DNA from 3 places in the Streptomyces sp. NPDC001663 genome. Region 2 is predicted to be linked to each of the others. Evidence: riboswitches for the same ligand, from Rfam matches in the RefSeq annotation. Region 2 holds a riboswitch; each other region holds the start of a gene.
The links. A riboswitch is a leader RNA that binds a small molecule or an ion and turns the genes downstream of it on or off. The one in region 2 is predicted to bind cobalamin.

Region 1: linked by a shared signal. The riboswitch ahead of ACFY1L_RS28250 (CbtB-domain containing protein) and the one ahead of ACFY1L_RS43855 (cobalamin biosynthesis protein) in region 2 are both predicted to bind cobalamin.
Region 3: linked by a shared signal. The riboswitch ahead of ACFY1L_RS39375 (ribonucleoside-diphosphate reductase subunit alpha) and the one ahead of ACFY1L_RS43855 (cobalamin biosynthesis protein) in region 2 are both predicted to bind cobalamin.

Annotation. Positions count from the first base shown of each region.
Region 1 covers NZ_JBIAUR010000009.1:110,325-120,550, reverse strand. The annotation lists gene ACFY1L_RS28265 (DUF6479 family protein) at 60-380, opposite strand; gene ACFY1L_RS28260 (ferredoxin) at 444-863, shown strand; gene ACFY1L_RS28255 (histidine phosphatase family protein) at 945-1,520, opposite strand; cobalamin riboswitch at 1,621-1,769, shown strand; gene ACFY1L_RS28250 (CbtB-domain containing protein) at 1,805-2,026, shown strand; gene ACFY1L_RS28245 (CbtA family protein) at 2,050-2,814, shown strand; gene ACFY1L_RS28240 (acyl-CoA dehydrogenase family protein) at 2,984-4,162, shown strand; gene ACFY1L_RS28235 (oxygenase MpaB family protein) at 4,232-5,029, shown strand; gene ACFY1L_RS28230 (tetratricopeptide repeat protein) at 5,092-7,332, shown strand; gene ACFY1L_RS28225 (RNA-guided endonuclease InsQ/TnpB family protein) at 7,520-8,743, shown strand; gene ACFY1L_RS28220 (hypothetical protein) at 8,802-9,923, opposite strand; gene ACFY1L_RS28215 (phytoene desaturase family protein) at 10,084-10,226, shown strand, end outside.
Region 2 covers NZ_JBIAUR010000018.1:187,300-197,525, reverse strand. The annotation lists gene ACFY1L_RS43885 (hypothetical protein) at 1-321, opposite strand, end outside; gene ACFY1L_RS43880 (alpha/beta hydrolase family protein) at 665-1,783, opposite strand; gene ACFY1L_RS43875 (class II aldolase/adducin family protein) at 1,896-2,627, opposite strand; gene ACFY1L_RS43870 (lysozyme) at 2,824-3,573, shown strand; gene ACFY1L_RS43865 (anion permease) at 3,727-4,974, shown strand; gene ACFY1L_RS43860 (hypothetical protein) at 5,009-5,236, shown strand; cobalamin riboswitch at 5,372-5,514, shown strand; gene ACFY1L_RS43855 (cobalamin biosynthesis protein) at 5,614-6,552, shown strand; gene ACFY1L_RS43850 (cobyric acid synthase) at 6,549-8,060, shown strand; gene cobN (cobaltochelatase subunit CobN) at 8,057-10,226, shown strand, end outside.
Region 3 covers NZ_JBIAUR010000015.1:70,452-80,677, forward strand. The annotation lists gene ACFY1L_RS39370 (ribonucleotide-diphosphate reductase subunit beta) at 1-893, opposite strand, end outside; gene ACFY1L_RS39375 (ribonucleoside-diphosphate reductase subunit alpha) at 893-3,253, opposite strand; cobalamin riboswitch at 3,377-3,513, opposite strand; gene ACFY1L_RS39380 (GNAT family N-acetyltransferase) at 3,570-4,073, opposite strand; gene ACFY1L_RS39385 (NACHT domain-containing protein) at 4,230-7,874, shown strand; gene mctP (monocarboxylate uptake permease MctP) at 7,927-9,564, opposite strand; gene ACFY1L_RS39395 (DUF3311 domain-containing protein) at 9,561-9,824, opposite strand; gene ACFY1L_RS39400 (YbdD/YjiX family protein) at 10,017-10,217, opposite strand; gene ACFY1L_RS39405 (carbon starvation CstA family protein) at 10,189-10,226, opposite strand, start outside.

The DNA.
Region 1 (10,226 bases), on a different contig from region 2:
GGGCGGGCCCGGCGTCAGCGGGCGCCCGGGCCGCCGCTGCCGAACGACCCGCTGCTGCCCTAGCTCCAGCGCCGCCGCGGCTTGGACGGACCGGTCCGGGTCGGTGAGTTGCCGTGCCCGGGCAGTTCGTGCGGGGTCAGTCGGCGATCGCTGCGCGGCACCTCGTCGGGTTCACGGTTCTCCAGCACCTCGCGGACCGGGCCCTCGTCCGGCAGTCGCGGCTGCTCCTCCGGGCTCGGCGGGCCCGGCTCGCGGCGCCGGATGCGGGCGCCCAGCCAGAACGCGCCGATCAGCAGTGCCACGACCACCAGGCCCGCCACGGCCAGGCCGATCCCCAGTGCGCCGCGGCCTGCGGCGATGTCCATCCATGCGGTACTCATGGGCCCGCGGGTACCCGGGGCGTCCGCCATGAACCTGCCCACCCCGGCCCCACCGCCGTAACCATGGCGAACACCGGGTTTGGCGCGATCGGCAGCGGCTACCCGCAGAGTGTGACATCGACGACCCAGCAGGAGCTCTTCCAGTTCCTGGAGGACCGCTTCGCCTGCGCGCTGGCATGCACCGAGTGCGCACGCGCGTGTGCGCTGCGCGCCGGCCTCGTGGATCCGGACGGCACGGAGGAGCAGGAACTCGTACGACGCAAGGGCATCATGTGCGCGGAGGTGTGCGACGCGACGTGCCGGGTGCTGTCCGAGCAGAACCGCCTGGACGAGGCCGGTATGCGTATCCAGGTGGAGTGGTGCCGCACGGTGTGCCTGGAGTGCGCGCACGTCTTCGACCGGCAGCCGGGTGCCGAGGACGGCGCGAAGGCCTGCCGGGAGTGCGCCCAGGCGTGCACGGACTTCCTCGACACGCTGAACTGACGCCCACTGACGTTCCTGGAGACGGTGCATCGACGCCCACGGTGGGGCGCGGATCCGCCCGGCGCCGCAGTGAACCGGCGCTCACTCCGCGGTGCCGAGCGGCCGGCCGAGCCGTACGTTCCACCGCCCCGCCCTGCCGCTGAGCTCCACGGCGGCCAGCGGCGGGACGTCGGCGCGCCAGAACGACGACTCCGGCGCGCCGAGCGCCCGTACCACCGCGGCCCGTACGACCTCGGGCTCGACCACGGCCACGCTCGCACCCGCCGACTGCCCGGCCGTCTCCAGCCAGCCCGCCACCCGGTCGCACAGCGCCCGCACCGACTCACCGCCGTGCGGCGCCGAACCGGGATCCGACAGCCACCGGGCCAGTCCCTCGGGATCCCGCTCACCGACCTCCGCCAGCGTCGCCCCGCGCCAGCGCCCCGCGTCCAGCCCCGCCAACTCCGGTGCGTCCAGGGCGTCCAGCCCGAGCGCACCGGCCGTCTCACGGCAGCGCACGGTGGGGGAGGACCAGGCCCGCTCGACCGCGGGGACCGTACCGGCGGCGGCCTGCGCCTGCCGCAGTCCGGCCGCGTCCAGGGAGCAGCCGTCGTCGAAGCGGGCCTGTCTCAGCGCCGCGGTGATCGCGGGTGAGATCAAGATCACTCGGCTCGTCATGCGCCCACTCCCGCGCTCAACACCCTTGTCCAGCCCCTCGATTCGGCGGCGAAAGCGGTTCCCAGGGCGCTCGCCGCACTTCCGTGCGCTCTTGGCCGCGCCTCCGCTTCGCGGTACCGTCTCGTCGATATTGACGACGGCACAGCGGAAGCCGGTGGGAATCCGGCACGGTCGCGCCACTGTAATGCCCTGCACGCACCCTGGGTGCGCGCCGGGCGAGTCAGACCCGCCCGTCGTCCTGTGCACCACCGAGACGGGACGCGAGTTCCCCAGGAGGGCCTGCCATGGCGCAGTCTGTCGCTCAGCCGACCACCACCCCCACCGCCGTACCGGCGAAGCTGCCGATCGGTGCGATCGTCCCCTGGGCGGTCTTCTTCGGCATCCTGATGCTGGTCCTGCTCTACTTCGTCGGCGCCGAGCAGGGCGCCACCTCCGTGATGAGTGGAGAGAACGTCCACGAGTGGGTGCACGACGCCCGCCACCTGCTCGGTTTCCCCTGCCACTGACGGCCGGGGAGAACGCACAGCCCATGAACTCGGCAACCGTCCGCAACCTCCTGGTGCGTGGCATGCTCGCGGGACTCGCCGCGGGCCTGCTCGCCCTCGTCGTCGCCTACTTCCTCGGTGAACCGCGCGTCGACGCGGCCATCGCCTACGAGGAGGCGCACTCCCACGAGCACGGCGTCGAAGCCGTCAGCCGCACGATGCAGTCCACCGCGGGTCTGTCCACCGGTGTCCTCGTCTACGGCATCGCGTTCGGCGGCATCGCCGCGCTCGCGTACTGCTTCGCGCTGGGCCGGATCGGCCGCTTCGGGCCGCGCGCGAGCGCGCTGCTCCTGGCGGCCGCCGGCCTGATCGCCGTGTACGTCGTGCCGTTCCTGAAGTACCCGGCCAACCCGCCGTCCGTCGGCGACCCCGACACCATCGGCAAGCGCACCACGCTGTACTTCCTGATGATGGCGCTCAGCGTGCTGCTCGCCGTCGCCACCGTGATCCTGGGCAAACGCCTCGCGCCGCGCCTGGGCAACTGGAACGCCACGCTCGTCGCAGGAGCCTTCTTCCTTCTCGTCGTCGGGCTGGCGTACGCGTTCCTGCCCGCGATCAACGAGGTCCCGAAGGACTTCTCGGCCACCCTGCTGTGGCAGTTCCGCCTGGCGGCCCTGGCCGTCCAGGCGACTCTGTGGACCTCCTTCGGGCTGGTCTTCGGATTGCTGGCGGAGCGTCTGCTGGCCCCGAAAGGGGCCGAGTCGTCGGTAACCCGGGCCGAGGCCCGGGCAACTCCTGTCGCGCACTGAGCACTTCAGCCGCGCACTGAACAGTTCAACGAAAGGGGTCCCCGGACGACGGCCGGGGGCCCTTTTCCGTATGCCGCGCCAATCCCCGATGCACCGGGCCATTCCCAATTTCTGAAACACGTTCTACGGTGTGCGCCGTCAGGACCGGTCCCGGGAGCCTGGAGGCGCCGTGCACCTCGAATACACGCCCGAGCAGCAGCGGCTGCGCACCGAACTGCGCGCGTACTTCGCCGAGTTGGTGCCCGACAACTCCTATGCCCGGCACGGCGACCCGGCGGCCCAGAAGCGCTTCTACCGCGAGACCATCCGGCGCCTGGGCACGGACGGCTGGCTCGGCGTGGGCTGGCCCGAGGAGTACGGCGGGCGTGGGCTCACGGCGATGGAACAGTTCATCTTCTTCGACGAGGCCGCCCAGGCCGGCGTCCCGCTGCCGCTGATGGCGCTCAACACGGTCGGGCCGACGATCATGCAGTTCGGCACCGACGAGCAGAAGGCCTACTTCCTGCCGAAGGTCCTCTCCGGCGAGATCGACTTCGCGATCGGCTACAGCGAACCCGACGCGGGCACCGACCTCGCATCCCTCAAGACGCGCGCGGTGCGCGACGGCGACGAGTACGTCGTCAACGGCCAGAAGATCTGGACGACCAACGGCGACACCGCGGACTGGGTGTGGCTGGCGACCCGCACCGACCCGGACGCCCCGCCGCACAAGGGCATCACCATGCTGCTCGTCCCGACCACCGACCCCGGCTACTCCTGCACTCTCATCAACACCCTCGCCTCCCACGACACCACGGCCAGCTACTACGAGAACATCCGCGTCCCCGTCTCCCGCCGGGTCGGCGCCGAGAACCAGGGCTGGCGGCTGATCACCAACCAGCTCAACCACGAGCGCGTCACCCTCGCCGCCCACGGCACGATGGCCATCCGCGCCCTGCAGGACGTGCAGCGCTGGGCCACCGAGACCAAGCTCGCCGACGGCCGCCGCGTGCTCGACCTGCCCTGGGTGCGTCGCCGCCTCGCCCAGACCCACACCAAACTCGACGCGATGAAACTCCTCAACTGGCAGATGGTGAACGCCGCCCAGAACGGCACCCTCACCCCTCAGGACGCCTCCGCGGTCAAGGTCTACGGCTCCGAGGCCCGACGGGATGCCTACGCCTGGCTCATGGAGATCGTCGCCGCGGCGGGAGCCCTCAAGGAGGGCTCGACGGGCGCGGTCCTCCACGGCGAACTGGAACGCGGCTACCGCTCGGCGGTCATCTTCACCTTCGGCGGCGGCAACAACGAGATCCAGCGGGAGATCATCTCGTGGATCGGTCTGGGGATGCCGAGGGTACGGCGATAGCCTGCAGAGGTGACGGACATCCAGGCAGGAGACCCCGGGCTGTTCGGACCGTCCTCGGTGACCTGGCAGATGCACGGCGACCCCATGATGTGGGTCGCCGGCGTCCGCGCGCTCTACCTCCAGGCGCTGCACCCCCGGGCGGTGCGCGGCGTGATGCAGAACTCCGACTTCCGGCGTGACGCCTGGGGCCGGCTGATGCGCACCGCCAACTTCGTCGGCACCACGACGTACGGCACCAGCGAGGCCGCCGAGCGGGCCGGCGCCCGCGTCCGGAAGATCCACAGCATGCTGTCGGCGACCGATCCCGGCACGGGGGAGCAGTACGGCGTCGACGAACCGGAACTGCTGCTGTGGGTGCACTGCGCCGAGATCGACTCCTACCTCCAGGTCGCCCGCCGCTCCGGCTTCCGTCTCACCGACGCCGAGGCCGACCGCTACATCGGCGAACACCGCGTCAGCGCCCGCCTGGTGGGCCTCGACCCCGACGCCGTACCCGCCGACCAGCAGGAGATGGCCGCCTACTTCGACAAGGTCCGACCCGAACTCGCCGTCGGACCCGAGGCACGCGAAGTGGACGACTTCCTCCTCCGCCCCCCGACGCACTTCCTCCTCGTCCCGGCGCGCGAGGTGCTGTGGCGGCGCGTGGCACAGCTGGCGTACGCCGCCCTGCCGCCGTACGCCCACGAGCTGTACGGCAGACCGGCCCCGAAACCCGACACGGTCACCCTGCAACTGCGTGCCACGGGCAACCTACTTCGCTGCATTCCCGCACGTGTGCGCTGGCAACTCCCGCCCAAACACATCCTCCGCGCCATGTCACGGCTCGGCCCCGGCTCCCGCCCGGCACCGTACAAACTCGGACGATAGCTCGCCATACTGGACGAGCCAGGGGTGGGCGGGGCGAACAGTTACGGGGGCGATCGCAGAAGATGGGGGACAGCAGGCTGATCCAGGGCCGGTACCGGCTGCTCGATCTGATCGGGCGGGGCGGTATGGGCGAGGTGTGGCGGGCCCGCGACGAGTCCCTCGGCCGGCATGTCGCCGTGAAGTGCCTCAAGCCCCTCGGCCCGCACCACGACCAGTCCTTCACCCGCGTCCTGCGCGAGCGCTTCCGCCGCGAGGCCCGCGTGGCCGCAGCCCTGTCGCACCGCGGGGTGACCGTCGTCCACGACTTCGGCGAGTCCGACGGCATCCTCTACCTGGTGATGGAGCTGCTGGAGGGCCGCAACCTCTCCCAGCTCATGGAGGACAACAAGCACCACCCGCTGCCCGTCGGGGACGTTGTGGAGATCGCCGACCAGGTCGCCTCCGCCCTCGCCTACACCCACCAGCAGGGCATCGTGCACCGCGACCTGAAACCCGCCAACATCATGCGGCTGACCGACGGCACGGTGAAGATCTGCGACTTCGGCATCGCCCGTCTCGGCCACGACATCGGCTTCACCTCCCGGCTGACCGGCACCGGCATCGCGATGGGCACCCCGCACTACATGTCGCCCGAGCAGATCGGCGGCAGCGAGGTCGACCAGCGCAGCGACCTGTATTCGCTGGGGTGTGTCCTGTACGAGATCGCCACGGGCGCCCCGCCGTTCGACCTCGACGACGCCTGGGCGATCCTGGTCGGCCACCGCGACACGCCGCCCCGGCCGCCGCGCACCCAGCGCGCCGAACTGCCCGAGTACCTCGAGAAGATCATCCTGGACCTGCTGGCCAAGCGGCCCGAGCAACGTCCGCACGACGCCCGGGAGCTGGGGCGCAGAATCAGCCTGGGCCGTACGACGCCGACGTACGTGCCGACGGTGGTGACCCCGCAGCCGGTGCTCCGGCCGCCCGAGCAGCCCGCCTCCCGCGAGGCGCGCCTGCCGTCCTGGACCCGCGGCATGACCACCGGCCACAAGGCCACCGGCGCCGGCCTCAGCACCACACCCCCGGACGCCGGGGCCGGCCTGACCGGCGAGTGGATCCCGCGCCCCCCGAACGGGCGGACCGAGGAGCCCGCGCCCGAGCAGCCGTCCGCCCCCTCCGCGGAAACCCTCACCGCCCTGGCCGGACGCCACAACGCCGGGCTCAGCCTCGGCCGCCTGGGCCGCTGGGCGGAGGCCGGCGAGGTGCACCGCGCGGTCGCCGCGGAACGCGCCCACCTCCTCGGCCCCGACCACCCCGACACCCTCGCCAGCCGTTACGAGGTCGCCTTCACCCTCAGCCGTACCGGCCGCGCCACCGACGCGCTGCAGGAGTACAAGTTCGTGGCCGCGGCCAGAACCCGCGCCCTGGGTGCCGACCATCCCGACACGCTCGCCGCCCGACAGGAAATGGCGTACGTGCTGGGGCAGTTGGGCCGTCACTTCGACGCCCACCAGGTGTACACGTCCGTGCTCGCCGCCCGGGAGCGCGGCATGGGCCCCGATCACCCGGACACCCTGCGCTGCCGCCACAACCTCGCCTTCAACCTCAGCCGCCTCGGCCGCCTGGAGGACTCGTACCGGATGGCCTGCGACGTGGCCGCCGCCCGCACCCGCGTGCTCGGCGCGGACCACCCCGACACCCTGGTCACCCGCTACGAAGTCGCCTACGCGCTCGGCCAGTTGGGGCGCTGGCCCGAGGCCCTGCAGACCTACCACGAGGTCGCCGAGGCCCGCGCCCAGGCCCTCGGCCCCGACCACGCCGACACCCTCGCCGCCCGCTACGAGGTCGGCATCAGCCTCGGCCGACTCGGCCGCAGCGCCGAAGCCCTCACCCTCTACCGCGACCTCATCGACGACCGCACCCGCGTCCAGGGCCCCACCCACCCCGAGACCCTGCGCGCCCGCCACGGCCTCGGCGTCAACCTCGGCCGCCTGGGCCGCTGGGAGGAGGCCCTCGCCGAGTCCCGCGACGTCTGCGCCATCCGCGAGCGCGTCCTGGGCCCCGAGCACCCCGACACCCTCGTCAGCCGCCGCGAGGTCGCCGTCGGCCTCGGCTGGCTCGGCCGCTGGCCCGACGCCCTCACCGAGTACCGCCGCGTCGCCGCCGCCCGCGAGCGCGTCCTGGGCCCCGACCACCCCGACACCCTGGCCAGCCGCAACGACGAGGCCCACTGCCTGGAACAACTCGGCCGCGGCGCCGAGGCCGTCGAGCTCTACCGCCGGGTGGCGGTGCTCCGCCAGCAGCGGGCGTCCGGCGGGCGATGACGTCGGGGGCTACCGGGATTCATTCGCAGTGCTCCGGCCTTCAGGCCGCAGGTGAACCGACTCTCGTGGCGGGGACGCGGAGCGTCGCGGTGGCGTTCCGGCGGAGCCGGACCCTGCTCGTGACGGTGACGGGTCGCTCGTCTGTTCCCGGTGACGACGTGGGTTCGATGTGCCTAGTGTGATCGTCATGCAGCTCCGGTACGCCTTCAGGCTGTACCCCGACGCCGCTCAGCGGGCCGCGCTGGCCAGGGCGTTCGGGTGCGCCCGCGTCGTGTTCAACGACGCGGTGCGGGCCCGCGAGGACGCCCGCAGGGCCGAGCTGCCGTTCCCGACAGCCGGTCAGCTGTCCACGCGCCTGATCACCCAGGCCAAGCGGACGGCGGAGCGGTCCTGGCTGGGCGAGGTCTCCGCCGTCGTACTCCAGCAGTCCCTGCGGGATGCCGAGGCCGCCTACAAGAACTTCTTCGCCTCCTTCAAAGGCACCCGCAAGGGCCCGAAGCTCGGCGCACCGCGCTTGAAGTCCCGTAAGGACGCCCGGCAGTCGATCCGGTTCACCGCCAACGCCCGCTGGCACCTCACCGGCAGCGGCCGGCTGAGCCTGCCGAAGATCGGCGCGGTGAAGGTGAAATGGTCCCGCACCCTGCCCGCCACACCGTCCTCGGTCACGGTGATCAAGGACGCGGCCGGCCGGTACTTCGCGTCCTTCGTCATCGACACCGACCCCGCCGCTGATGCGGCACGGATGCCCGACACCGACCAGAGCATCGGCATCGATCTCGGCCTGAGTCACTTCGCGGTCCTGTCCACCGGCGAGAAGATCGACTCCCCGCGGTTCCTGCGCCGCGCAGAGAAGAAACTGAAGAAGGCCCAGCGAGAGCTGTCCCGCAAACAGAAGGGATCGAAGAACCGCGACAAGGCCCGCCGCAAGGTTGCCCGCGCCCACGCCCAGGTCGCCGACGCGCGCCGGGAGTTCCACCATCAGCTTTCCACGAGGCTGATCTCCGAGAACCAAGGGATCGCCGTAGAGGACCTGTCGGTGAAGGCTCTGGCCCGCACCAGGCTGGCCAAGTCCGTGCACGACGCCGGATGGGCACAGTTCATCAACATGCTCCAGTACAAGGCGCAGCGCTACGGCCGCACCCTGGTGAAGATCGGCCGGTTCGAGCCGACCTCCCAGACCTGCTCCACCTGCGGCGCCGTGGACGGACCCAAACCCCTCAGCGTCCGGGAATGGACCTGTACCGCCTGCGGCACCGTCCACGACCGGGACCACAACGCCGCACTCAACGTGAAGACGGCCGCCGGACTGGCGGTATCGGCCTGCGGAGCGCCGGTAAGACCGGGAGTAATCCCGGCACAGCGCGAAGAAACAGGAAGCCAGGGACTCCCGACCGGAAACCGTGCCGCCTAGCGGCACAGCGCCCAGCCAGGGAAGGCCAAAATCCTCGCCCTTCAGGGCGAGGAGCATGTCAAGGCTTTCCGTCCTCCACCGAGGGCGCGGGAAGACCGGGACCGCGGACGGCGTCCAGCACCGCCTGCCCCTGGTTGTCGACGGACTTCGTGAACAGCTGCTGGGAGTAACCGAAGACGACGGCCCAGGCGATGATCTGAGCCGTCGAGTCGAGCGCACTGAGCCCCGGGATGAACCCACCGCGCATCAGCAGCAGTCCGAGCACCGCGGTGAGCGCACCGGTCGGCAGCTTCAGCAGCGCGAGCACCACCGGCACGTTGTACGGCAGCGAAGTTCCCCTGATCCGCCGCAGTGCCGCCGCGGACGCGATCCCCGCGGACACGACACCGACGATCTCGACGACGAGGTAGTCACCTTCACGGGCGGTATTGGCGATCGACGTTGTCGTGGGTTTGGTCGCGCTGACGGCGCTCGCCTGCGTCGGGCAGACGACCTGGAACTTGCCGTGAACCTCCGGTGTGAAGCACAGCGGGACCATGTCCTTCCACGCATAGGCGGCGATGGCGAGGCCCACCGCCGCGAGCGTCAGACCGATCGTCACCACCACGACGATCCGTACGAAGCTCCGCACCCGCAGCGTCTCCTTGCGCAGCAGCCGCCGGGCCAGGCTGACCGTCTCGGCGAGGAAGGCACGGTCGCTGGGCGCGAGCTTGGAGTTGTTCGGATCGTTGAGCTTGCCGGCGATCTCAGTGATGCGCTCGTGGCGCGGATCGGTGGGTGTGAAGTGCTCCTCGACGAGGGCCACCATCTGCGGAAGGAGCGCCTTGACGTCGTCCAGCGACGCCAGCCACACCATGAGGTTCAGCGCGGCGTCGACGTGCGACTGGGCGACGCCCGTGTGCGCCGCTCCCCTCATCATGGGATGGTCTTCATGCTCGAGGGTCTTCGTGGCCGCATCGAGTTCCGCGCGTGCCTTCTCCGCGTAGTACGGGGCCAGGGCGCTGCGTTCACTGTCCTCGAGCGCTCGCGTTTCGAGGGCATGGAGGACGGCGTCCAGTTCGGCGATCCTCGCGAGCAGGAGTTCCTTCTGTTCCCAGTGCCCGCGCTCCTTGCGAGAGGCCCAGAACGGCATCTTCCGTCCGAGACTGCCCGCCCATGATCCCGTCCTCTTCCCGTTCATTCCGCGTCTCCTCGCCCACACGTGCCACCGACCAGGCATGCAGAGATGAGGTTCGGCGTGCGCACGGGACGACTTGACGGTGCCTCGCCCAAGTGGAGGGAGGAACTCACTGCAGAAGCGTTCTCTCGCCAAGGTGGATCACCCCGTGTTACGAAGAACCATGCCTGCACACGAGGGACTCGCGACGCACCGCACCTACGACGCCGTGATCGTCGGCGGCGGACACAACGGCCTGGTCGCCGCCGCCTACCTGGCCCGGGCCGGACGCTCCGTACTGGTGCTGGAGCGGCTGGACCACACCGG
Region 2 (10,226 bases):
CTCGGCGTGGGCGAGCGACCAGGCGTCGAAGAGGGCGACCCAGCCGCGCAGTACGGCGCTGTCGTCGCGGTTCCAGGCGCGCAGCCGCCAGCCGGGGCGGGCGCTGTCGCCGTGTACCTCGACCAGGCCGGCGAGGCGGGCGGTGTCCCAGTCGGCGCGTACCTGAACCACGGTCAGGCCGAGGTCCCCGGAGGCCCGTTCGGCGGTCGCGTCGGCGAGGGTGGCCTTGCCGTCGGCGGTCGCGCCGTCGCTGCCCGGGCCGAGCGCGGCGTCGGCCCAGCGGGCGACGCGGGCCGCGGGGGCCAGTTGCAAGCGAGCCATTCTGGCCAGCTCCGCGGGTGCCGGTGTGCCCTCCGGTGGGCGGGGTGCGGCGCGGCGCGGGCGCCGCTGGTTCACAGCTGAGGGGGCGGCGGCCAGGGGTCGCGGGCGGACGAGTCGAAGCCTGGAGTCGCGCGGGATACGGGACGTCACGGGTGCAGTCTTCCGGTTGACGGTCCGAAAACCCAAACGGAATGTCACGGGGGGCGACGGGACTGGCCAACGGACGGGGTCCGGCGGGCGGCTCGGGGCCGAGAACAGGCCAGTGGTACGGCCTTAAACGGAATCGCGTCGGTTGTTCAGTTCCGCTGCGCCCCGAGCGTGCGGGACGGTCACCCGGGAGGGGTCACATGAGCGGGGTGAGGAAGCGGCGCAGGGCCTCCTCGTAGGCCTTCGGGTCGGCGTTCCACATCGCCGAGTGCGGGGCGTTCGGGACGGTGTGGAGGGCGATCAGGTTGGGGTGGGCGTTCACGAGCCGGCGGGAGTGCTCCCAGGGGGCCAGGGTGTCGTCCGGGCCGTGGAAGATCAGCGTCGGCACGGTCGGCAGCACGTTCTCGGCGGTGCGGTCGCCCTCCAGGCCCGTGCGTCCCTGCGCGGCCCGCACCGCGAGCGGCAGCAGGGCGGCGGGCGTGCGGCGGGCCGAGGCGAGGGCGCGCAGCGTCGTCGTCCAGTCGAGGACCGGGGAGTCCAGGACCAGGCCGGAGATGCGCTCGCGCATGCCGGAGTGCGCGGCGGCGCGCAGCGCCATGGTGGCGCCGGTGGACCAGCCGTGCAGGACGACGTGCTCGGCGCCGTAGCGCACGGCGTAGCGGATCGCGGCGTCCAGGTCGCGCCACTCGGTCTCGCCCAGGTGGTTCAGGCCGTCCGGGGGGCGGGGGGCGCCGAGGTCGCCGCGGTAGGCGAGGTCGAGCACCGGGAAGCGCTGGCGGTGCAGGAACTCCATGACGTTCATGGGGTGTTCCCGGGTGGCTCCCAGGCCGTGCACGGTGATCACCCAGGTGTCCCGCGCGCCGGGCACGAACCAGGCGGGCAGGGCGCCGAGTTCGCCGGGGACGTCGATGTCGGCGTGGTCGAGGCCGAGAGCGGCGCTCGGGTTGCCGATGTGCACGTTCGGGGTGAGCCACACCTTGTCGCCGGGTTCCAGGCTGCCGTGCGTGACGCGCTCCAGGCGGCGTACGACGCTGTCGGCGGAGTGCGTGGCCGTGTCGAGGACGGGGCCGACCACCGCGTGGCTGCCGTCGCCGGCGAGGCCGTAGGTGCCGGGGCGCAGGGCCGCGAGGTCTCGGGTGAGGGCGATCTGGCCGGCGGCCGTGGCGTGCACGGTGAGCCGGGGCTCGGTGGGCAGCGGCCTGCCCGGGGGCGCCTTGAGCGCGGCGTCGCTCGCCAGCCGGCCGGCGGCCACGGAGGCTGCGCCGGCGGCCAGGGCTACGGTGACGGCGGCGGCCGTTGCTTTGACTGTGCGCACCCGTCCAGTGTCCTGGCGGACCCGGTCACCGGCCAGCCGGAGGAAGGAGCGGGGTGATGCGGGGCGTCGACGAGGGTGTGTCGTAGTCACCGGGTCCGGGTACCCCGCGAGCTCACTTCCGCTGCCCGTAGGCGCGCAGCTTCTCCCCCGCCTCGTCCACCTGCGCCCGGGACAGCAACGTGGGCGACAACCCCGGCACCGAAGACGCCGTCAGCCACAGCCGGCACATCCACTCCAGCTGGGCGGTGCGGTCGTAGGCCTGGTCGAGGGTGGTGCCGTAGGCCATCGTTCCGTGGTTCTGGAGGAGGCAGGCGGTGCGGTCGGCGAGGGCCTGGAGCATGTTCTCGGCCAACTCATCGGTGCCGTATGCCGCATAGGGGGCAACTCGGACGGGGCCGCCGAGGGCGCCGGCCATGTAGTGGATCGCCGGGAGCTCGGGGACCAGCGTCGAGACGGCGGTCGCGTGCACGGCGTGGGTGTGGACGACGGCGCGGGCGTCGGTGGTGCGGTAGACGGCGAGGTGCATGGGGAGTTCGCTCGTCGGGACGAGCGTGCCGAGCACCTGACGGCCGTCGAGGTCGACGCCGGTGACGTCGTCCGGCGTGAGCCGGTCGTAGGGCAGGCCCGAGGGCGTGACCAGCACGGTGTCGCCGACGCGGACCGAGACATTGCCGGAGGTGCCGACGACGAGGCCGTCGGCGACCGTGCGGCGGGCGGTGGCGACGAGGGCCTGCCAGGCGCGTGCCTCCTCGGCGCCCACACCCCTCCCCCGCCCCTCGGGCACATCCCGTGCACCCTCCCGCGCATCCCGTTCGTCCCGCTGGTCGCGTCGCTGCTCAGCCATGCCGCGATCCTGCCAGGCGCACCGTCAACCCGCCGCGGGGCCGGGGCACTTTAGGGCGGAAGACCGGCCTCCGAAAGACCACATATAGGAACATATCCCTTTCTTCTCGTGCTTGGCCTGAGATCGCCCAGCATTCAACGATCTTCCAGTAATCTCCCGTTGATTTGTCGTGCACGTCGCCATTCCGGGGGGAAATATGGCCCGTGATCGCAAACCGTCCCGCCGCCGCAACCGCGTCCTCGCGGTCTCCGTGGCGGCGCTCGTCGCCGGGGGGACCGCGCTCGCCGAGCTGCCGGCCTCGGCCGCGAGCCTGCCGAAGGGACATGACGTCTCCTCGCACCAGAAGAACGTCAACTGGTCGAGCGCGAAGGCGAAGGGCGCCAAGTTCGTCTACGTCAAGGCGACCGAGTCCACCAACTACCGCAATCCGTACTTCGGCCAGCAGTACAACGGCGCCCGCAACGCCGGCATCATCCGCGGCGCGTACCACTTCGCGCTGCCGAACAAGTCCTCGGGCCGGACCCAGGCGGCCTACTTCGTGCGCAACGGCGGCGCGTGGAGTGCGGACGGCTGGACTCTGCCGCCCGCGCTCGACATCGAATACAACCCGTACGACGCCAAGCACAGGTGCTACGGCCTGAGCAAGGCCGGCATGGTCAACTGGATCAAGTCGTTCAGCAACGAGGTGAAGCGGCTCACCGGCCGCCGCCCGGTGATCTACACGACCACCCACTGGTGGAACACGTGCACCGGCAGCAGCCGCGCCTTCGCCTCCAACCACGCACTGTGGCTCGCCCGCCACAACTCGGCGGACGCGGGATCGCTGCCGGCCGGCTGGTCGTTCTGGAGCTTCTGGCAGTACGACAACAGCGGCAGCCTGCCGGGTGATCAAAATCTCTTCAACGGGTCCCAGGCCCAGCTGAAGAAGTTCGCCCGGGGCTACTAGCCAAGGGGCAACGAGGGACCCGGGGGGCCGCCGAACCGGGCGGAGCGGCGACCCCCCGTTCCAGACACTCCACAGCCGCCCTCAGTTCATCTTCCGTTCACTCAGGTTTCCTACGGTCAACCGACCGATGACTACGAACGATTGCCTGGGTAAATGGAAAACTTCTCGCTGATCCTCGCGATTGTGGTGATCACCGCACTCGCGTTTGATTTCACGAACGGTTTCCACGACACCGCCAACGCGATGGCCACCACCATCTCGACCGGTGCACTCAAGCCCAAGGTCGCGGTGGCCATGTCCGCCGCGCTGAACCTTGTGGGCGCCTTCCTCTCCGTGGAGGTCGCCAACACGATCTCCAAGGGTCTCGTCGACGAGAACGGCATACGTCCCGAGGTCATATTCGCGGCCCTGGTCGGCGCGATCCTCTGGAACCTGCTGACCTGGCTCGTCGGACTCCCGTCCAGCTCCTCGCACGCCCTGATGGGCGGTCTGATCGGTGCCACCATCGCCTCGGCCGGCATGGGCGCGGTCCACGGCGACGTGCTCGTCACCAAGGTGCTCATCCCGGCGCTCGCCGCCCCGATCGTGGCGGGCCTCGCCGCGATGCTGGCGACCCGGCTGTCGTACACCCTGGGCAAGAAGGCCGACGGCAAGGCCGCCGAGAAGGGCTACCGCGCCGGCCAGATCGCCTCGGCCGGCCTGGTCTCCCTCGCGCACGGCACGAACGACGCGCAGAAGACGATGGGCATCATCACCCTCGCCCTGGTCGCCGGCGGCGTCGTCGCCCCCGACTCCGACCCGCCCACCTGGGTCATCCTCTCCGCCGGTCTCGCCATCGCGCTCGGCACCTGGCTCGGCGGCTGGCGCATCATCCGCACCATGGGCAAGGGCCTGACCGACCTCCAGCCGCAGCAGGGCTTCGCCGCCCAGACCAGCGCGGCCACGGTCATCCTGGCCTCCTCCCACCTCGGCTTCTCCCTCTCCACCACCCACTCGGTCTCCGGTTCGGTGATGGGCGCGGGCCTCGGCCGCAAGGGCGGCGTGGTCCGCTGGTCCACGGCGACCCGGATGCTGGTCGCCTGGGTCCTGACGCTGCCGGCCGCCGCCCTGGTCGGTGCGCTCGCCGAGTCCGTGACCGACCTCGGCGACTGGGGCACCGGCGTGGTCGCCGTCTTCCTGATCGGCTCCAGCGCGGCCATCTGGAAGATCTCCCGCCGTGAGGTCGTCGACGCCTCGAACGTCAACGAGACCGAGGAGCCGGCCGGCGTGGTGACCACGGCGATCGCCGCCGTGACCCAGCCGCCCACGGGCGTGACCGAGGACCTGACGGCCACGATCCCCGCCCCGGCCGCTCCGGCCACCGCCCCCGACCCGGCCGCCCCGCCCGCGGCGACGGTCTGAGCCCGCCCACCCGGTACGAAGGAAGAGAAGCAGCATGAAGATCGACTGGGCAGCCCTGGGCTCCGTCTTCGGCGTCAGCCTCGCGGTCACCGTGGGCCTCGTCGCCCTGTTCACCCTGGGCGTCATGGGCCTGTCCCGCCGCGAACGGGCCGTGGCACAGGGCGACTCGGCGACCCTCGCGGTCACCGGCGCGTACGTGTGCTTCGCGGGGTGCGCGGCGGCGGTGGCGTACGGAATCAACCTGATCATGGCCAAGGGCTGAGCCTGCGGCCGTAGTTGCTCCACGTGTGGTGCCGGGACGGTGATCCGTCCCGGCACCACGCGTTTCCGTGACCACTGCGACCCTCGCATGTGGGCCTCAGCACACTCTCCCGTCGCAGGTCAACGGCAAGTTGACTGCCGTTCGGGGGCATGGTGGACTGCCGAGGCCAGCTACGGCGGCAAGAGAGGAAGCCGGTGCAAGTCCGGCGCGGTCCCGCCACTGTCACCGGGGTAGGAAGTCCCGGGAGCCAGGAACTCTCACCGCCGGTCTCGTCGAACCAGGGCGCGGACACCCTGAGTGAGGACATATCGCCATGCGCGGCTGCCTGTTGAGGTTCAACGCCCGAGCTCTGACCGACCCCACGGCCGGCTGAGCCGATGCGTGCCGATCGCGTCTTCGCGTACGGCGCCGCCGCCGGCCTTCTCGGTGACCACCTCCTCGGCGATCCGCGCCGCGGGCATCCGGTCGCCGCGTTCGGGCGGGCCGCGGGTGCCCTGGAGCGGGTGTTGTGGCGGGACCACCGGGGGTGGGGGGCGCTGCACACGGCCGTGTGCGTGGGGGGTGCCGTCTCTGCCGGCGCCCTGGCCGCTTCTCTCGTACGGCCTTCCCGTACCGCCTCCGTAGCGCTGACCGCCGCCGCCACCTGGGCCGTGGTCGGGGGGACTTCGCTCGCACGGGAGGCCCGGAGCATCGGGCGTGCCCTGGAGGCGGGGGACGTCGAGGCCGCCCGCGCCCGGCTGCCGCATCTGTGCGGGCGGGATCCGCAGGCGCTGGACGCCGACGGGATCGCCAGGGCGGTTGTGGAGTCCGTTGCCGAGAACACGTCGGACGCGGTGGTGGGGGCGCTGGTGTGGGGGGCCGTCGGTGGAGTGCCGGGGCTGCTCGGTTTCCGGGCCGTCAACACCCTCGACGCGATGGTCGGTCACAAGTCGGCCCGGTACCGGCGGTTCGGGTGGGCGTCCGCGCGGCTCGACGACGTTGCCGGCTGGCCCGGCGCCCGGTTGACCGCCGTACTGGCGACGGTCTCCGGTGACGATCCCCGCGGGGCGGCACGCGCCTGGCGTACGGACGCGGGGAAGCATCCGAGCCCCAACGCCGGGCCCGTGGAGGCCTCGTTCGCGGGAGCTCTGGGGGTACGGCTCGGCGGGACCCTGTCGTACGGGGGGCGGGTCGAGCACCGGCCCGTTCTCAACGCGCAGGGGCACACCGTCGCCGTACCGGACATCGAACGGGCCGTACGCCTCTCGAGGCGCGTCGGTCTGCTCGCGCTCGGCGTCGGTGTCGCCGCCCGTCTCGTGAAGGGACGCAGGTCATGACCGGCGGTGGTCTTCTCGTTGCCGGTACCACCTCCGATGCCGGCAAGAGTGTCGTCACCGCCGGGATCTGTCGTTGGCTGGTGCGGCAGGGGGTCAAGGTCGCGCCCTTCAAGGCGCAGAACATGTCCCTCAACTCATTCGTGACGCGCGAGGGTGCGGAGATCGGGCGGGCACAGGCCATGCAGGCGCAGGCCTGTCGGATCGAGCCCTCCGCGCTCATGAATCCGGTGCTGCTCAAGCCCGGTGGTGAGCAGAGCAGTCAGGTCGTGCTGATGGGGAAGCCCGTCGGTGAGCTGAGTGCCCGGGGGTATCACGGGGGGCGGCAGCAGAAACTGCTCGGGACCGTTCTCGACTGTCTCGCCGAATTGCGGGGCACGTATGACGCGGTGATCTGTGAGGGGGCCGGTTCTCCCGCCGAGATCAATCTGCGGCGGACGGACATCGTCAACATGGGGATCGCGCGGAATGCGCGGCTGCCCGTGCTCGTGGTCGGGGACATCGACCGTGGTGGTGTTTTCGCGTCCTTCTTCGGGACCGTCGCACTGCTCTCGCCCGAGGACCAGGAGCTTGTCGCCGGGTTCCTCGTCAACAAGTTCCGCGGGGACGTCAGCCTCCTGGACCCCGGGCTCGACATGCTGCACGGGCTCACCGGGCGGTACACCTACGGCGTTCTGCCCTTCCGGCACGGCCTCGGCATCGACGAGGAGGACGGGCTGCGGGTCTCCCTTCGCGGGACGGTGCGGGAGTCGAACGTCGCCCCGCCGGTCGGGGAGGACGTGCTGCGGGTCGCGGTCTGCGCGATTCCGCTGATGTCCAACTTCACCGACGTGGACGCCCTGGCCGCCGAACCGGGTGTGGTGGTGCGGTTCGTGGACCGGCCCGAGGAGCTGGCCGACGCCGACCTCGTCGTCGTTCCGGGGACCCGGGGGACCGTCCGCGCGCTGGAGTGGCTGCGGGAGCGCGGTCTTGCGGAGGCCCTCGTGCGCAGGGCCGCCGAGCAGCGGCCCGTGCTCGGCATCTGCGGCGGCTTCCAGGTGCTCGGCGAGCGCATCGAGGACGAGGTGGAGAGCCGCAAGGGGTCCGTCGACGGGCTCGGCGTCCTCCCCGTCCACGTGCGGTTCGCCCGCGAGAAGACCCTCACCCGGCCGGTGGGCGAGGCCCTCGGCGAGCTGGTCGAGGGGTACGAGATCCATCACGGGGTCGCCGACATCCACGGGGGCGAACCCTTCCTCGACGGGTGCCGCGTCGGACAGACCTGGGGCACCCACTGGCACGGTTCGCTGGAGTCGGACGGCTTCCGGCGGGCCTTTTTGCGCGAGGTGGCCGCCGCCGCGGGCCGCCGCTTCGTGCCGGCCCACGACACCTCGTTCGCCGCGCTGCGCGAGGAGCAGCTCGACCGGCTCGGCGACCTGATCGAACAGCACGCGGACACGGACGCGCTGTGGCGGCTCATCGAGTCCGGCGCGCCGCAAGGACTGCCTTTCATCCCACCGGGAGCACCCGCATGAGCACAGTGTTGTTGTTGTCGACCGCCGACACGGATCTGTTGGCGGCCCGGGCCGCTTCCGATGCCGACTACCGGATCGGCAACCCCACCCGGGTGGATGTCGAGCGGGAACTCCCCGGTCTCCTCGCCGGCGCCGGCATCGCCGTCGTACGGCTGCTGGGCGGAAAGCGGGCCTGGGAGGACGGGCTGGCCGCGCTGAAGGCCTCCGGCATCCCGACCGTGCTGCTCGGCGGGGAGGCAGTGCCCGACGCGGAGTTGATGGCCGAGTCGTCGGTGCCCGCCGGTGTCGTGGCGGAGGCGCTGAGGTACCTCGTCGAGGGCGGGCCCGCCAACCTCACCGAGCTCGCGCGGTTCCTCTCCGACACCGTGCTGCTGACCGGCGAGGGGTTCGTCGAGCCGCAGAAGATGCCCGAGTACGGCGTCCACGGCGAGCGTCCGTTCGTCGAGGGCCGGCCGACCGTCGGTGTGCTCTTCTACCGGGCGCACGAGCTGAGCGGCAACACCGCTTTCGTGGACACCCTGTGTGACGCGATCGAGGCGCGAGGCGCCAACGCCCTTCCCGTGTACTGCGGTTCGCTGCGCGGCGCGGACGCCGGGCTGTACGAGACCCTCGGCCGGACGGACGCCCTCGTCGCCACCGTCCTGGCTGCCGGCGGCACCCACGCCTCGCAGGCGTCGGCCGGCGGTGACGAGGAGGCCTGGGACATCGGCGCGCTCGCCGACCTCAACGTGCCTGTCCTGCAAGGACTTTGCCTTACGTCCTCACACGCGGCCTGGGACGAGTCGGACGCCGCGCTCTCCCCCATGGACGCGGCGATGCAGGTCGCGATCCCGGAGTTCGACGGGCGGCTCGTCACCGTGCCGTTCTCCTTCAAGGAACAGGGCCCGGACGACGTCCCGGTCTACGTCGCCGACCCCGAGCGGGCCGCACGGGTCGCCGGAATCGCCGTACGGCATGCGCAGTTGAAGCACAAGGCGAACGCGGACAAGAAGCTGGCGCTCGTCTTCACCGCCTATCCGACCAAGCACTCGCGAGTGGGCAATGCGGTCGGTCTGGACACGCCCGCGTCGGCTGTTCAGGTACTGGACGCCCTGAAGAACGCCGGGTACTCGCTCACCGAATACCCCGACAACGGCGACGAGTTGATCCACCGGCTGATCGAGGCCGGCGGTCACGACGTCGAGTGGTTGACCGAGGACCAGCTGGCCGCCGCGCCCGCGCGGGTGCCGCTCGCCGACTACCGGGCGTGGTTCGACAAGCTCGACCCGGAGCTCAGGGACGGGATGCTGGAGGCATGGGGCGAGCCGCCGGGTTCGCTGTACGTCGACGGCGACGACATCGTGCTGGCGTCCCTGCAGTTCGGGAACGTCGTCGTGATGATCCAGCCGCCGCGCGGCTTCGGCGAGAACCCGATCGCGATCTACCACGACCCCGACATGCCGCCCTCGCACCACTACATGGCGGCGTACCGGTGGCTGGAGAACAGCTTCGGCGCCGACGCGATCGTCCACATGGGCAAGCACGGCACGATGGAGTGGCTGCCCGGCAAGGGACTCGGGCTCAGCGGCGGCTGCGCGCCGGACGCCGTGCTCGGTGAACTGCCGCTGATCTACCCCTTCATCGTCAACGACCCCGGCGAGGGCACCCAGGCCAAGCGGCGCGGGCACGCCACGGTCGTCGACCACCTCGTACCGCCGATGGCCCGTGCCGACACGTACGGCGATCTGGCCAAGCTGGAGCAGCTGCTCGACGAGTATGCGCTCGTCTCCGACCTGGACCCGACCAAGGCGCCCGCCGTGCGGGCCCAGATCTGGACGCTGGTCAAGGCGGCCGAGCTGCACCACGACCTGCATGTCGACGAGCAGCCGGACGACGGCGAGTTCGACGAGTTCGTCATGCACATCGACGGCTATCTGTGCGAGATCAAGGACGTGCAGATCCGGGACGGCCTGCACATTCTGGGTGGTGGGCCGGTCGGTGAGCCGCGTGTCAATCTCGTGCTCGCCGTGTTGCGCGCCTCGCAGGTGTGGGGTGGACAGGCCAACGCGCTGCCGGGGCTCAGGGCTTCGCTGGCCTACCACTTCGGCCTGGTCGAGAAGGAGTTGCTCGCCGAGCCGGGTGCTCCCGTCAAGGTCCCGGTCGAGCTGACCGATCTCGTCGAGGGTC
Region 3 (10,226 bases), on a different contig from region 2:
TCGGAGCCGTACACCGGAGCGAAGCCGAGGCGGGTGAGGCGCTGGTCGGCGACGCACTCGAGGTACTGGCGCATCGAGTCGGTGTTCATGCCGGGCAGTCCGTCACCGCACAGGTCGCGGGCGAACTGCAGCTCGGCCTCGACGGCTTCGTGCAGCATGTCCGTCACCTGCTGCTGGAGCTGGTCGTCGAAGAGCTCCGGCTCCTCCTTGCGGACGGTGTCGACCACGTCGAAGGCGAAGGACATGTGCATCGTCTCGTCCCGGAACACCCAGTTGGTGCCGGTGGCCAGGCCGTGCAGCAGACCCCGGCTGCGGAACCAGTAGACGTATGCGAAGGCGCCGTAGAAGAACAGGCCCTCGATGCATGCCGCGAAGCAGATCAGGTTCAGCAGGAAGCGGCGGCGGTCGGCCTTGGACTCCAGGCGGTCGAGCTTCTCCACCGAGTCCATCCACTTGAAGCAGAACCCGGCCTTCTCGCGGATGGAGGGGATGTTCTCCACCGCCGCGAAGGCCGCCGCGCGGTCCTCCGGGTCGGGGAGGTAGGTGTCCAGGAGCGTCAGGTAGAACTGGACGTGGACTGCCTCCTCGAACAGCTGGCGGCTCAAGTACAGCCGTGCCTCGGGGGAGTTGATGTGCTTGTACAGCGTCAGGACCAGGTTGTTCGCGACGATCGAGTCGCCCGTCGCGAAGAAGGCCACCAGGCGGCCGATCAGGTGCTGCTCGGCGGGCGTCAGCTTCGCGAGGTCGGCCACGTCCGAGTGGAGGTCGACCTCCTCCACGGTCCAGGTGTTCTTGATGGCGTCCCGGTAGCGCTCGTAGAAGTCCGGGTAGCGCATGGGGCGGAGGGTCAGCTCGAAGCCCGGGTCGAGAAGGTTCTTTTCGGTGGAGCTCATTACTGGCAGGCCTCGCAGGACTCGGGGTTTTCAAGGGAGCAGGCGACCGCGTCGGGGTCGGCGGCCTGCTGCACGGGGAGGGTGGCTCGGGCCGCGCGTGCGATGCGCGTCGCCGGGCGGGAACGCAGGTAGTACGTCGTCTTCAGACCCTGCTTCCAGGCGTACGCGTACATCGAGGAGAGCTTGCCGATGGTCGGCGTCTCCAGGAACAGGTTGAGGGACTGGGACTGGTCCAGGTACGGAGTGCGGGCCGCCGCCATGTCGATCAGACCGCGCTGCGGGATCTCCCACGCCGTGCGGTACAGCGCCCGTACGTCGGCCGGGATCCAGGTGAAGTCCTGCACCGAGCCGTTGGCTTCGCGCAGCGCCTCGCGGGTGCGGGCGTCCCAGACGCCGAGGTCCTTCAGTTCCTTCACCAAGTACGAGTTGACCTGCAGGAATTCACCGGACAGCGTCTCGCGCTTGAAGAGGTTGGACACCTGCGGCTCGATGCACTCGTACACGCCCGCGATCGACGCGATGGTGGCGGTGGGGGCGATCGCGAGGAGGAGCGAGTTGCGCATGCCGACCGCGGCGACACGTTCCCGCAGTGCCGCCCAGCGCTCCGGCCAGGTCGGCTCCACACCGTAGTGGTCGGGGTGCAGGACGCCCCGTGCCGTACGCGTCTTCTCCCAGGCCGGCAGCGGGCCGTTGCGCTCGGCGAGGTCGGCGGAGGCCTCGTACGCGGCGAGCATGATGCGCTCGGCGATACGGGTGGACAGCGCCTTGGCCTCCGGGGAGTCGAAGGGCAGGCGGAGTTTGAAGAAGACGTCCTGCAGGCCCATCGCGCCCAGGCCGACCGGGCGCCAGCGTGCGTTCGACCGGCCCGCCTGCTCGGTCGGGTAGAAGTTGATGTCGACCACGCGGTCCAAGAAGGTGACGGCCGTGCGGACCGTCTCGTCCAGCCGCTCCCAGTCGATGTCCTGACCGGCCACGAACGCCCCCAGGTTCACCGAGCCCAGGTTGCAGACCGCCGTCTCGCCGTCGTCCGTGACCTCCAGGATCTCCGTGCAGAGGTTGGAGGAGTGGACGACATGACCCGGCTCGGCCGTCTGGTTGGCGGTGCGGTTGGCCGCGTCCTTGAAGGTCAGCCAGCCGTTGCCGGTCTGCGCGAGGGTGCGCATCATGCGGCCGTAGAGGTCGCGGGCGGGGATGGTCTTGCGCGCGAGACCCCCGGCCTCGGCCTTCCGGTAGGCCGCGTCGAACTCCTCGCCCCACAGGTCCACCAACTCCGGTACGTCGGCGGGGGAGAAGAGGGACCACAGCTCGTCGGCGTTCACCCGGCGCATGAACTCGTCCGGGATCCAGTGCGCGAGGTTCAGGTTGTGCGTACGGCGGGCGTCCTCACCCGTGTTGTCACGCAGCTCCAGGAACTCCTCGATGTCGGAGTGCCAGGTCTCCAGGTAGACCGCGGCGGCACCCTTGCGCCGGCCGCCCTGGTTCACGGCGGCCACCGAGGCGTCGAGGGTCTTCAGGAACGGGACGATGCCGTTGGAGTGCCCGTTGGTGCCGCGGATCAGCGAACCGCGGCTGCGGATACGGGAGTAGGCGATGCCGATGCCGCCGGCGTGCTTCGAGAGACGGGCGACCTGGTGGTAGCGGTCGTAGATGGAGTCCAGCTCGTCCAGCGGGGAGTCGAGGAGGTAGCAGGACGACATCTGGGGGTGCCGGGTGCCCGAGTTGAAGAGGGTGGGGGAGGAGGGGAGGTAGTCGAGGCGGCTCATCAGGCCGTAGAGCGCGGCGACTTCGTCCACCGACCGGCTGGTGTCGTCCTCGGCGAGGCCGCTCGCGACCCGGAGCATGAAGTGCTGGGGCGTCTCGATGACCTTGCGGGTGATCGGGTGCCGCAGGAGGTAACGGCTGTGGAGGGTGCGCAGGCCGAAGTAGCCGAAGCGGTCGTCGGCCTGGGGGTCGACGAGGGCGTCGAGGCGGTCGGCGTGCACGCGGACGAACTCCGCCGTGCGGTCGGCGATGAGGCCCTCGCGGTGGCCGACGGCGACGGACTCCGTGAACGACGTGACGCCCTGGGAGGCGGCCTCGGCGGCGATGCCGATGGTGAGGAGCCGGGCGGCCAGCCTGCTGTACGCGGGGTCCTCGGAGATGAGGCCGGCGGCCGCTTCCGTGGCCAGTTCGCGCAACTCCGCCTCGTCCGCGCGTGCGGACCGACCGCGCAGTGCGGCCGCGGCGACCCGGCCGGGGTCGGCGTCGGGGAGGTCGGCGGTCAGCTCGGTCAGGGTCCGCAACAGGGCGGTTCCTGGACCGTCTTCGGCCACAGGGGCGGTCGTGGTCGCTGAAGCCGGTTCGGCTGGCGCGATGGTCACGTGGGGCTCTCCCTCGCTCGGCAGTGGGCCTGAGGGAGGGCAGGGGGCAGCACACGAGCGCGCACGGCGTCGCGTCCACCGGCCCACTCCACGAGGCCCGGACGTCGGAGCACCCGGGCCACGGTGGCCGGGCGCACTGTCGGCAGGTCCTCGGACTGACGCTCGTACGTGTGCGAACACGCATGAGTACACCGTTGCGGGACAGTTCCGGATTCGCACCGGATTCCCCTGCGGCGACAGCGAGCATGAGCATACATCTTGTGCCGGGTGGGGGGAGCACCCCCATATGTTGTGTCGCGGCTGACTTCGGAGCGTGTCAGAGCGTCAACTCATAGGTGATCAGCGTGAAGTCGACGCCCGCGATCGGCTTCCAGTCGCGCCCGGGGGCGCGGACGAAACCGGCGCGTTCGTAGATGCGGTGGGCGGTGTGCATGATCGGCTGGGTGGACAGCACGATTCCGGTGCAGCCCTCGGTGGCCCTGGCCCGGTCGACGCAGGCGCGGACGAGGGCCTCTCCGGCGCCCCTGCCCCGGGCTGCCCGGTCGACGGCGAGCATTCGTATCTCGGCCTCTCCGGGGCGCGCGAGGTCCGCCATGGGGCCGCCGGACGGGACGTAGGTGACGCCGCCGAGGAGTTGGCCGCCCTGTGTGGCCACCAGTACGTCGGCTTCGGCCGCCCGCTCGGCGACGTCCTTCAGCTTGTCGAGGTACCAGTCGCTCTCGCCGAAGGTGAGGAGGCCGTCCTGGAGGTAGGCCTGGGCGGTGATCTCGCCGAGGGCCTCGTACTCGCCGGGTGCCACCGGCCGGATCACGATGTCCATGGGCTCGAGTGTGCCGGACGGGTACGACGGCGGGCTCGGGGTTTTCCGCCGAGGGCCGCCGGGTTGCAGGCCGTCCGGGGAGTGCTTCCATGGAGGTAGGCGTCGGCGCCCGCGGATCCCTCCGTTTCGAGAGCCCTTCTCGGAAGGAGACGCACGATGACGAGGGTCGTCCGTCACCCGCCCGGCAGGGAGCGGCCGCGGAACGCGCCGATGGCGACACTGGCTCCGAGGCGAGCGGGCAGCTGGGCCGGACGCGGTTTCGCGGGCCACTGGCACACCCTGACGATCCGTCTGGAGGCCCGCCGCGGCACCGCCCGCCCCAAGAAGTGGCGCCGAGGGATCTCCTACACCAACGTCACCCGGGCCATCTGGCTGGTGGCCCTGCTCGCGGTGCTCGCCTGGTGCGCGGAGGGCCTGTACATCCTGATCACGAGCGATACGACCAGCTTCGAGAAGTGGCGGAAGGACAATCAGGGCTTCGAGACCGCCATGCGCTTCGTCGGCCCGGTGCTCACCGCCTCGATCGCCGCAGCGCTCTTCCTGTTCTGGTGGTACCGCTGGACCAAGCGGCGCTATCTCACCAAGGCACAGGTCGACCCCAGCCGGCTGGTGCCCACCGCCGGACCGGACACCGCCGAGATCGTGGGCCGGGAGGAGATCGCCCAGGTTCTCGCCGAGCGGCTGCGGGAGCGCGACACCCGGCGGCCCTATCTGCTGGTCGGCGGTGTCGGCGTGGGCAAGACCGCCGTCCTGGTGCGGCTCACCGAACTGCTCGCCCGGCAGAACGCCGTGCCCGTGCCGATCCGGCTGCGGGACGCGACCGACGGGACCGACCTGAACTTCGAACGCATGGCCAGGAAGCGTTTCGCCGACGAGGCCCCCCGCGGCATCCTCGCCCGCACCAAGACCGAGCGGGTCTGGCAGCAGCTGCTCGCCGACGACAAGCCGGTCGTCATCGCCGACGGACTGGAAGAGGCTCTCCTCGGCGACGGCCACCAGCAGAACCGGGACAACATCATCCGGCGGGCCATCGAGCGCGCCCACCAGGAGAAACTGCCCCTCGTCATCGCCTCCCGGCCGCACAGCCCGCTGGAGAGCACCTCCGCCGCGATCGTGGAGCTGGAACCGCTCAGCGAGGAGGAGGCCCTGCGCTTCGTCGGGGCGGACGTCCCCGAGACGGACGAGCGGCGCGTGGACTGGATCGTGGAGACGGCGGAGGTGACCGAGTCGCCCGTCTATCTGCAGATCGCCCGCGAACTGCACCGCCACGGCGCCCTGGAGCACGACCGGCCCGACAACGATCCGCAGCACATGAACACCCGCAGCAGGGACCGCGGCACGCTGCGGCTCTGGCTGCTTCAGACGTGGGACGAGGCGCTGTGCGAGGGTCGGCTGCGCGAGGAGGTGGCGCTGGCCCCGCAGGAGCGCCGCGACACCCTCGAGGTAGTCTCCGCCCTGGCGTGCGTCGGACTGCTCCAGGACAAGCTGGAGGTCGGCTTCGGGGAACTGCTCGACTCGGACGTCCATCCCGGTCCGGCGCGGCGCGCACAGGTCCGGGCAGAGCATCTGTGGGCCGGCCGGCGCGGCTTCGACCGGTACGGCAGGCGCGGGAACGTCTTCTCCGAGTGGCACCGACAACAGATCTGGGACGTGCTCTGCGAGCGGCTCGGCGAGGAGGAGAGGCGGCGGCTGCTCGGCGGGAACATGGACCAGTGCCGCGCCGCCCTCGCCCGCTTCGCGAGCAACGCGGACAAACTCGGCCTGGTGGAGGGCTTCGAGCGGAGGGTCCGTTTCCCGCACAGCATCATCCAGGCCTACTTCGGCTACCGCGTCCTGAGCCACCTGGGCGAGCGGGGCGCCGGAGAGCTCGTCGAGCACGCTCTGCAACCGCCCGGCCCCAGCCGCGAACTCCTCATCGCCCTGGTGCTGTTGTCCCGTCGGCGGGCGGCGAGGCTCAGAGCCAGGGCGGGCGGTGTCCGGGCCGAGGCGAAAAGGGAGCTGCAGGAGCTGGTCCGCCGCTCTCCCGTGCGGGGGCACACCCTGGCCCACCGGCTCTGTACGGCCGCGCACCGCCGTACGGACGACCCCAAGGCCCTCGACCTGTACGCGGCCGCCGTGGAGATCGAGAGTGTGGAGGACGATCCCGGTCTGCTCGGCGGCATCCTCGAGAAGGCACGGAGGACCTGGGCCTGTTGCAAAGGGGACCAACGCACCGTCGACGATGCGAAGCTGCGGCTGCTCAAGCAACTCGGAGCCGCGCTGCGGAGCGTCTCCGGCAGGATCGACACCACTCCGCTCTACGAGCGCCTCTTCGAGCTGGGCATCCAGGAACCCTCGTACTCCATCCGCCTGGCCGCCGCCCAGGAGTTCGGCACCGGCGGCAACCCGGCGTTCGCCGTGATCCGCGCGCGGGCCGGGCTGAACACCGACCCTGTGAAGGAGTACAACGACCGGCTCGGCGAGCTGAAGGCTTGGAAGCGTCAGGAGTACGAGAAATGGGCCGTGCGCATGGCCCGGGCGCGGGCCGCGGGCACGCCGTCACGGGCCGCGGCGTCCGCCCGCATCGGCCGGCTGCAGGACGACCGACGGAACCTCAACCAGGAGTACCGGAAGAAACGGGTCGATCTGTTCCGGGAGTTCGTGATGCGGGCCTGGATGATCCCCATGCTGCTGGGCTCGGTCGACGAGGCCCACCGTGACGAGGCCCGGGAACGCCTCACCAAGTGGCTGCGCCACCTCGACCCGAATTTCACCGGTGGCGTCCCCGACCTGCCGCTCGCCTTGGAGGCCGCGCTGGCCCAGGGCTTCAAGTACGCCGCCAACCGGCGCAAACGGCACCCGCAGGCCTACCCGGGCGGGCGCGCCGACCTGATCCGGCAGGCCGAGACCGTGCTGCAGCAGTCCCGGTGCTGGTACGCCCAGCTCGTCCTGCTCCAGGCGCTGTGCCTGTGGGAGCTCCCGGACAGCGTGGGCGCCCATGAGCCGTTCGCGAACGGGGCGGCGGGCGGGAACGGTCACCGCGACCGCGGGCGCGAGCTCACCCGGGCGACGGACGGGCCCTCCCGGGCGATGGGCGGGGCGACCGCGGTACAGACCGTGGAGCGCTGGCTGTCCATGGCCGGCACGGTGAACAGGGCGCCCGGCCACCTCGGTGCGAACGGCGACTCGTCCCGGCGGTCCCTGCATCCGTTCGTCGCCGAGGCGGGCGACCTGGTGGCCCTCGCGCTGGAGACCGGGCAGCCCGAGCGGTTCCTCTGGATCGACGAGAAGGGCGTCGCCGACAACATCGGCGCCCGCACCGGCAACCCCGAGGGATACCGCAAGCACAGCCTGTGGATCCCGCCCTCGGTCGGATGGAGCACCCTCGACGCACGAGCCGAGCGTCTTGTCGCCGACGTGTTGGTGATGCTGAACCTCATCGAACGGGACGGGCACCCGGACGAGGTCGAGGAGCGGATGGCCCGCGCAGAGCAGCACGGGATGCCGCTTCCGCCGTGCATCTGTACGGATCGCTCGCCGCTGCGGCCCGATCTGCGGGCCGGTGTCTCGGACCCGCCCGCGCCGGGGACGACGTGTCTGCCGGACTGCAAGTTCCAGTTGTGTCCGTATCCGCCGCGGGGTTGTGTGCCTCGGGGTGAGATCCGTGAGCCGTTCTGCCGGCAGCAACAGGCGCTGCTGCCGGGGCGGTTGCGGCGGTGGCTTCCTCGCGGGGTGCGGAGGAAGACGCCGCAGTGGGTGGGGATGCGGGTGGGGGAGTTGGACCGGTTCTGGGGTGCGATGGCCGGACGTACGAGGGATTAGGAAAACAGCGGGCCGCCGGATTTCTCCGACGGCCCGCTGATCGACGCAACTACTAGTGGGAGGCACCGGCCGTCGCCGGCGGCAGCTCCACCTCGACGCCCGGATCCCCCGCGTCCGCCGTGTAGTCCTCCGGCTTCGTCTCGTCCACGCCCTCCGGGGCCTTCAGTGCCTTCAGTACGAAGGTCAGGACCACCGTCACGACCACGTTCAGGACGAACGCCGTCAGGCCGATGTAGCCCATCTCGCCGAGGCCCGGGATGTCGGCGTTGGAGCCGCCGAAGTGCTTCTGGCTCGGATTGGTCGGGGAGGCGACGCCGTACGCGGCGAGGGTGCCGTAGACCATGCCGACCGCCCAGCCCGCGAGCAGGGCCCAGCGGTGGAACCAGCGGGTGAACAGGCCGCCGACCAGGGCCGGGAAGGTCTGCAGGATCCAGATGCCGCCCAGCAGCTGGAAGTTGATCGCGACCGTCTTGTCCATGGTGAGGACGAAGACCAGCGCGCCCACCTTCACCAGCAGCGAGACCAGCTTGGAGACCTTGGTCTCCTGCTCGGGTGTCGCGTCCGGCTTGATGAAGTCCTTGTAGATGTTGCGGGTGAAGAGGTTCGCGGCCGCGATGGACATGATCGCCGCCGGGACGAGCGCGCCGATGCCGATCGCCGCGAAGGCCACGCCCGCGAACCAGCTCGGGAACATGTCCTCGAACAGCTGCGGGATCGCCAACTGCCCGTTGGTGACCTTGACCCCGGCCGCGATCGCCATGAAGCCCAGTAGGGCGAGCAGGCCCAGCATCAGCGAGTACAGCGGCAGGATCGTGGTGTTGCGGCGGATCACGTCACGGCTCTTCGAGGACAGCGTCGCGGTGATCGAGTGCGGGTACATGAAGAGCGCGAGCGCGGAGCCCAACGCCAGCGTGGCGTACGTCCATTGGGTCGCCTCGGCCGGGGCCAGCGCGCCGCGCGGCTTGCCGGTCACCGGGTTGGTCGCGCTGAACGCCTCGCCCGCCTTGGCGAAGATGTCGTCGAAGCCGCCGAGCTTGATCGGGATGTAGATGATCGCCACCGCGATGACGATGTAGATCAGCGTGTCCTTCACGAACGCGATCAGGGCGGGGGCGCGCAGACCCGACGAGTACGTGTACGCCGCCAGCACACCGAACGCGATCAGCAGCGGCAGGTCCTTCACGAACCAGTTGGAGTTCGCACTGCCGCCGACGCCCATCACGTCCAGCACGGCCTGGATGCCGACGAGTTGGAGCGCGATGTACGGCATCGTCGCCAGGATGCCGGTCAGCGCGACCGCGAGCGACAGCCCCTTCGAGCCGAAGCGTCCGCGCACGAAGTCGGACGTCGTCACATATCCGTGGCGGTGCGAGACCGACCACAGCCGCGGCAGGAACGTGAAGATCAGCGGGTACACCAGGATGGTGTACGGCACCGCGAAGAAGCCGGCCGCGCCCGCCGCGTAGATCGCCGCCGGCACGGCGACGAAGGTGTACGCCGTGTAGAGGTCGCCGCCGAGCAGGAACCAGGTGATCCAGGTGCCGAACGACCGTCCGCCCAGGCCCCATTCGTCGAGGCTCTGCTCGTTCTCGGCCCGGCGCCAGCGCGCGGCCAGGAAGCCCATGGCCGTGACGGCCACGAAGAAGAAGATGAAGACGCCGAGCGCGACGCCGTTCACGCCGTCCTTCACTGCGACGCACCGCCCTTCAGCGCGGCGCGGGCGCGCTGGTCGCGCTGCCACAGCTTGTACGCCGTCATCGTCAGCGCCGTGGAGATCAGCACCCACAGCATCTGGTACCAGTAGAAGAACGGGATGCCGATGAACGCCGGGTCCGTCTTGGCGTAGGAGCCGACCCACAGCATCGCCACGAACGGCGCCACCAGGCAGACGGCAATGACCACGCGGACCGGTGTCACCACCGGAGGTCTCACTTCAGGCGCATCCGACATACGGCGGCTCCGTCCCCTCACGATCACCTTTGATCACCTGTGTAATGCGCAGGCAATCTAGGTCACCGTGTCACGGAAGCGGAAGAGCTCGTCCGCATATCGGTATGTCGATTCCGTGAAGGCCCGACATCGGTGTCAAAGGCACGCGCCAACAGCCCGACGGCAGCGGGTCGACGATCCGATGACAGCGCGTCAGCAGCAGCGGAAGCCCTGCCGCGGATCCTGCTCCTGACGGTCCGTCCTCATCCGCTCGAAATCACGCCGGGACGGCACCTCCGCCTGTGGGTGGTCCTTCCGTACGTGCGCCACGTACCGGTCGTACGCCGACTCGTCGGTCAGCTCCCGCACATACCAGCGCACACTCCTAGCCGCCCGTACCAGCGCCGACCGCATCGCGCGCCT